Noviherbaspirillum saxi: one gene and its partner. The protein of the gene in region 1 interacts with the protein of each later gene in a pairwise test. Links are inferred from orthologs where the notes say so. Each region holds a gene or a part of one and is shown on either strand. Other genes may lie near its edges. The genes, in order: ftsZ and D3871_RS02420.

Evidence for each region.
Region 2: the proteins of ftsZ (region 1) and D3871_RS02420 interact in binary tests that used the Escherichia coli proteins (3 or more experiments, as listed by UniProt). The link is inferred for Noviherbaspirillum saxi from one-to-one orthologs.

Annotation. Positions count from the first base shown.
Region 1 is NZ_QYUO01000001.1:751,736-754,927, forward strand. Bases 30-2,900 are described here. They hold ftsZ (cell division protein FtsZ), read left to right. Parts: upstream 30-806; coding sequence 807-1,994; downstream 1,995-2,900. Other genes in these bases: ftsA (cell division protein FtsA), read left to right, coding at 30-702; D3871_RS03685 (peroxiredoxin), read left to right, coding at 2,158-2,664. Outside these bases: more of ftsA, read left to right, coding at 1-29. UniProt on the Escherichia coli protein: Essential cell division protein that forms a contractile ring structure (Z ring) at the future cell division site. The regulation of the ring assembly controls the timing and the location of cell division.
Region 2 is NZ_QYUO01000001.1:498,762-501,921, forward strand. What follows is about bases 110-2,948. They hold D3871_RS02420 (rod shape-determining protein), read left to right. Parts: upstream 110-926; coding sequence 927-1,970; downstream 1,971-2,948. Other genes in these bases: gatA (Asp-tRNA(Asn)/Glu-tRNA(Gln) amidotransferase subunit GatA), read right to left, coding at 110-312; gatC (Asp-tRNA(Asn)/Glu-tRNA(Gln) amidotransferase subunit GatC), read right to left, coding at 362-664; mreC (rod shape-determining protein MreC), read left to right, coding at 2,061-2,948. Outside these bases: more of gatA, read right to left, coding at 1-109; more of mreC, read left to right, coding at 2,949-3,160. UniProt on the Escherichia coli protein: Forms membrane-associated dynamic filaments that are essential for cell shape determination. Acts by regulating cell wall synthesis and cell elongation, and thus cell shape.

The DNA of each region.
Region 1 (3,192 bases):
GGTCTTGAAGTATCCGACCTGATCCTGCACCCGATGGCATCGGCCGACGCGGTGCTGACGCCGGATGAAAAGGAACTGGGCGTGGTGTTGATCGACATCGGCGGCGGCACCACCGATGTCGCGATCTTCACCGAAGGCGCGATCCGCCACACTGCGGTCATTCCGATCGCGGGCGACCAGATCACCAACGACATCGCGATGGCCTTGCGCACGCCGACGGCGGAAGCCGAGGAAATCAAGCTGCGCTACGGCGTCGCCAAGCAGGTGCTGGCGGATCCGGGCGAATCGCTGGAAGTGCCGGGACTGGGCGATCGCGGTTCGCGCAGCCTGTCGCGCCAGGCGCTGGCGGCGGTGATCGAGCCGCGCGTCGAAGAATTGTTTGCGCTCGTGCATCAGGTGGTGCGCGAGTCGGGCTATGAAGAAGTGCTGTCGTCAGGACTGGTACTGACGGGCGGCTCGGCAATGATGCCGGGCATGGTAGAGCTGGCGGAAGACATCTTCCTCAAGCCGGCGCGTTTGGGTGTACCCGAGTACAGCGGCCAGTTGGCGGATGTCGTACGCAGCCCCCGCTATTCCACCGTGCTCGGTTTGTTGCTGGAAGCAAAAAAGCAGTACTTGCGCGGCCATATCGTCACCCGCCAGGATGGTTCGGTGAAAGCGGTATGGCAACGCATGAAAGAGTGGTTCCTGGGTAATTTCTAAAATCAAAAATCGTCATTTGCAAAGAACGCAGTTTGCAGTTGCTAGTCGCCACACCGCGTGGTGACTAACGACTGAAAACTGCATCATCATCTAAGGGAGTCATCATGGAAATCGATATGATCGATAACGCAAACCTGGGCACGGTGATCAAGGTGGTCGGTGTTGGCGGCGCGGGCGGCAATGCAGTGCAACACATGATCAATAAGGGCGTGTCCGGCGTGGAATTCATCGCCGCAAATACCGACGCGCAAGCATTGGCGACTTCAAAGGCCAACAACGTCATCCAGATCGGCGAAACCGGCCTGGGCGCCGGCATGAAGCCGGAAGTGGGCCGCAAGCTGGCCGAAGAATCGCGCACGCGCATCGTTGATGCACTGCGCGGCGCGCACATGGTGTTCATCGCAGCCGGAATGGGCGGCGGCACCGGCACCGGCGCCGCACCGATCGTGGCCGAAGTGGCGAAGGAACTGGGCGCGCTGACTGTTGCAGTCGTGTCCAAGCCTTTCTCCTACGAAGGCGCGAAGTGCATGGAAATCGCCGACGAAGGCCTGGAAGCATTGTCCCAGCACGTCGATTCGCTGATCGTCATCCTCAACGAAAAGCTCGAAGAGATTTACGAAGACGACAGCATGATCGAATGGCTGCAGCATGCCGACGACGTGCTCAACAACGCGGTGGCTGGCATCGCCGAAATCATCAATGTGCCGGGTCACATCAACGTTGACTTCAATGACGTCAAGACCATCATGGGCGAGCAGGGCAAGGCAATGATGGGTACGGCAACCGCGTCCGGCGTCGACCGTGCACGTATTGCGGCCGAGCAGGCCGTCGCATCGCCGCTGCTCGACGGCATCGACCTGTCCGGTGCGCGCGGTGTGCTGGTCAATGTCACTGCCAGCCGTGGCTTGAAGGGTAAGGAAATCAAGGAAGTCATGGCGACGGTCCGTGCTTTCGCCGCGCCGGACGCGTCGATTGCGCAGGGCATCGCCTACGACGACTCCATGGGCGACGATATCCGCGTCACCGTGGTCGCCACCGGCCTGGGCCGCTCGCGCAAGAACGTGCAGCTGGTCCAGACACCGGTCCTGCGCACAGGCACGCACAACGAGCCGATCATGCAGAGCACCGGCATGATGAATCACGGTTCGGCCCAGCCTGGCGGTTCCTTCGAAGGCTTGAGCAAGCCGGCGGTATGGCGTCGCGAATCCGCGTCGGATACCGTGCGCGCGCTGGAAAAGAATGGCATGGAAACCTATGACATTCCGGCCTTCCTGCGCAAGCAGGCGGACTGAGTCGAAATAGCCGGCGTATACTTGCGCCGGTGCAGAAAAGGCAATAACAAGGCATACTGCGGTCTGTACGCCGCGCCCCTCGTGAAAACGGGCGGCGCGGCGTTTTTATTGGCGTTAGCGCCATGGCAATACCGCCACATCACATCAAATACGAGGACACATCATGACCATCAAGATCGGTGATCGCCTGCCGGAAGGCTCCCTTTCAGAATTTATCGAAGTCGAATCGGAAGGCTGCTCACTCGGCCCGAATACCTTCAACGTCAGCGAGCTGACCAAGGGCAAGAATATTGCCATTTTCGGATTGCCGGGCGCGTACACACCGACCTGTTCCGCCAAACATGTGCCGGGTTATATCCAGCATGCGGCTGATCTAAAAGCCAAGGGCGTGGATGAAATCTGGTGCGTTTCGGTGAACGATGCTTTCGTGATGGGTGCCTGGGGGCGTGATCAGAAGGCTACCGGTACCGTGCGCATGATGGCAGACGGGAATGCGGCGTTTTCGAAGGCGCTGGGCTTGGATGCGGACTTCAGCAAGTTTGGTATGGGGACGCGGTCGCAGCGGTATTCGATGCTGGTGGAAGATGGGGTGGTGAAGCAGCTGAATGTGGAGCATGCGGGGAAGTTTGAGGTTTCGAATGCTGAGACGTTGTTGGGGCAGTTGGGGTAAGGTTTTCGCTCTTCGGTAATTCGGTTCTTTTCGTTCTTCGGACGGGCTAGCCGGGACTGGCCCCGGCGGGCCACTTACTTTCTTTGCTTCGCCAAAGAAAGTAAGCAAAGAAAGGCGACCGGCGCTCGCAGCCCTTCGGGTCCCCGCCGGTGTGCATACGCAAGCGGGAAGCGAAACAAACTCGCCTGCGGCTTAGACAGGTTTCGCTTCTTTATCCGCTTGCGTATGCACACCGGCGGCTGCTCACAGCGGGAAAGGCTGACACCCATCCCCACCCTGACCCTCCCCTTGAAGGGGAGGGAATCATGCGTTCTTTACATTTCAACCGTAGTCAGAAATACCCGTATTTCCACCTGTTGAATTTATAAAGTAAAGGACAGCACAGTTCCCTCCCCTTCAAGGGGAGGGTCAGGGTGGGGATGGGGTGCAGGCAGTTCCCTTGTAGCGACGCCAAAAGAGTGCCGTTCAAAACGGATAAGAAGCGCAGTTGTCTGGGCCCGCGGAGGGGAGCCGCAGGCGAGTTCTGCG
Region 2 (3,160 bases), 250 kb from region 1 along the record:
TTGGACCACAGTTGCATCGAAGGGGCTGGCGTAATTTGCGAGCATCTTCGAGCCGGCGGTGGAACGCCAGCCGCGCGTAACGAAGATGTCCTTGTGCGCGATGGGAATGCCGGTTAGCGGTGTCGTGTCATTTTTGGCAATGCGCGCATCCGATTCCGCAGCCTGCTGCAGTGTCAGGTTTTCATCGACGTGGATGAAGGCGTTCAGGTCGCTTTGTTTGATGCGGTCAAGGAACAGCCTCGCCAGTTCAGTGGCGGAAACCTGTTTTGCATGCAGCAATGCGGAAAGTTCTTTTAGGGTCTTGGTATGCATAAGGTGTGCGGCCGGTCCCGAATGGACCAGTAGATATTCCGACAAGAGGTTATTCGATGACTTTGGGCACGAGGTACAGACCGTCCTGCGTTGCCGGCGCGACCTCCTGGTAATCGTCACGGCGGTTTGGCTCGGATACCTGATCTTCGCGCAGACGTAATGCAACATTGTCCTGATAGGCGGCAATCGGATGATTCAGAGGTTCGACGCCGCTGGTATCGACTGCGCGCATCTGCTCCACGAGATCGAAGATGCCATTGAGCTTGGCTAGGGTTTTGCCGGCCTGGGCTTCATCCAGATCGAGTTGCGCGAGACGGGCGAGGCGCTTAACGTCGTTGAGGTCGAGTGACATGATTATGTAGTTGGAACGGACCGTTGTCGGTCGGTATTTTCAGAAAACAAATGTGTTTTAGTTCTGGCAAAAACTTGTCAAAAGGGCCGATAAAGCGTGTATCCGGACCACATTTTTGGAGTTTCCCTCGACTAATTTCGGTTAAATTATAAGGTAGAATGACGGGTTAAGACCTTGCCGGCCCAGTGTAGTAAACCGCAAAGGTTACCCGGATTTTCACCACCAATGTTAAGCGCGCCATTGTTGCGCATCAGGACACTACATGTTTGGATTTTTACGCAGTTATTTTTCTAACGACCTGGCAATCGATCTGGGCACCGCCAATACGCTGATCTACGTGCGTAACATGGGTATCGTGCTGGACGAGCCGTCGGTCGTGGCGATTCGCCAGCAGGGTGGCCCGAATGGCAAGAAAACCATCCAGGCGGTCGGCAAGGAAGCCAAGCAGATGCTGGGCAAAGTTCCAGGCAATATCGAAGCGATCCGTCCCATGAAGGATGGCGTGATCGCTGACTTCACGGTGACCGAGCAGATGCTCAAGCAGTTCATCCGCATGGTCCATGATTCCAAACTGTTCAAGCCTTCTCCTCGCATCATCATCTGCGTCCCCTGCGGTTCGACCCAGGTCGAACGCCGCGCGATTCGCGAATCCGCACTGGGCGCGGGCGCATCTCAGGTGTACCTGATCGAAGAGCCGATGGCCGCCGCGATTGGCGCCGGCTTGCCGGTCTCCGAGGCAACCGGTTCGATGGTGGTCGACATCGGTGGCGGCACGACAGAGGTCGGCATCATCTCGCTGGGCGGCATGGTGTACAAGGGTTCGGTCCGTGTCGGCGGTGACAAGTTCGATGAAGCGATCGTGAATTACATCCGTCGCAACTACGGCATGCTGATCGGCGAGCAGACCGCCGAAGCGATCAAAAAGGAAATCGGTTCCGCCTTCCCCGGTTCCGAAGTCAAAGAAATGGAAGTCAAGGGCCGCAACCTGTCCGAAGGCATTCCGCGCTCCTTCACGATTTCCAGCAACGAGATCCTCGAAGCATTGACCGATCCGCTCAACAACATCGTCTCCGCCGTCAAGAACGCGCTGGAACAGACGCCGCCGGAGCTCGGTGCGGACATTGCCGAAAAAGGCATGATGCTGACCGGCGGCGGCGCGCTGCTGCGTGACCTGGACCGTCTGCTGATGGAAGAGACCGGACTGCCGGTCATCGTCGCCGAAGATCCGCTGACCTGCGTGGTGCGCGGTTCCGGCATGGCGCTCGAGCGGATGGACAAGCTCGGCTCCATCTTCTCCTACGAGTAATACACAATGCACGCGCGCCCGGCGGTCAATACCGGGCGCGCCAGGCGGACCGATATCCCAGTCACATTCCCGGAATATAGTTAGCCCCTGATGGAATACAGTCCACCGCCACTCTTCAAGCAAGGCGCCTCCGCGCGCGCCAAAGTGGGGTTCTTCTCCCTGATTGCACTGGTCCTGCTGATTGCCGATTCGCGCTTGCATACGCTCGGCATGATCCGCCAGCTGGTCGGTACCGGTCTCTACCCGCTGCAAGTCGTGGCGCTGCTCCCGCGCGATGCGGTCTATATGGTCGGCGACTATTTTTCGTCGCTGTCCTCGGTGCAACGCGAAAACAACAAGCTCAAGCAGGAGCAGGTCGCCAATGCGCATACGCTGCAGCAGGTGCAGCAGCTTGCCGCCGAAAACGCACAGCTGCGCCGCCTGCTCGATGCGAACGAACGCTTGCCGGTCAAGTCGATCATGAGCGAAATCCTGTACGACGCGCGCGATGCGTTCACCCGCAAGGTCGTGCTTGACCGCGGCAGCCGGCACGGCGTACGGCCGGGACAGCCGGTGATCGATGATGTGGGCGTGGTCGGTCAGGTCACCCGTGTCTTTCCGTTTACTTCCGAGATCACGCTGCTGACCGACAAGGATCAGGCCATTCCGGTTCAGGTGGTGCGCACCGGTTTGCGCAGCATCGCTTATGGACAAGGCCATTCCGGTGCGCTCGATCTGCGCTTCATGCCCGCCAATGCCGACATCAAGAGCGGCGATATGCTGATCACCTCGGGTATCGACGGCATCTATCCGGCGGGCTTGGCCGTCGCCAAGGTGACCCAGGTAGAAAGCAAATCTTCCGATGCCTTTGCCCGCATCAATTGCCTGCCGGTAGCCGGTGTGGATCGCAACCGCCAGTTGCTGATCCTGCTTACTGAAAGCAATTTCCCGGAGCGGCCCGCGCCGGAAGAGGCGAGAGACAAGAAAGACAAAGCCAGCAAGAAGAAAGCGCTGGAAGCCGTCAAGGATGTGGCGAAAGATGCACCCAAGCCAGCTCCTGCGGCGCATTCCGCAACGCCTGCGACAATTGCTGAACCTGCTGCAGCCAAACCTGCTGCAGCCAAACCTGCTGCAGCCAAACCTGCGGTAGCGGCACCTGCCGCTGCTGCAAGCAAGCCCGATGCGACGAGTACCGCTACCTCCAACAAGGC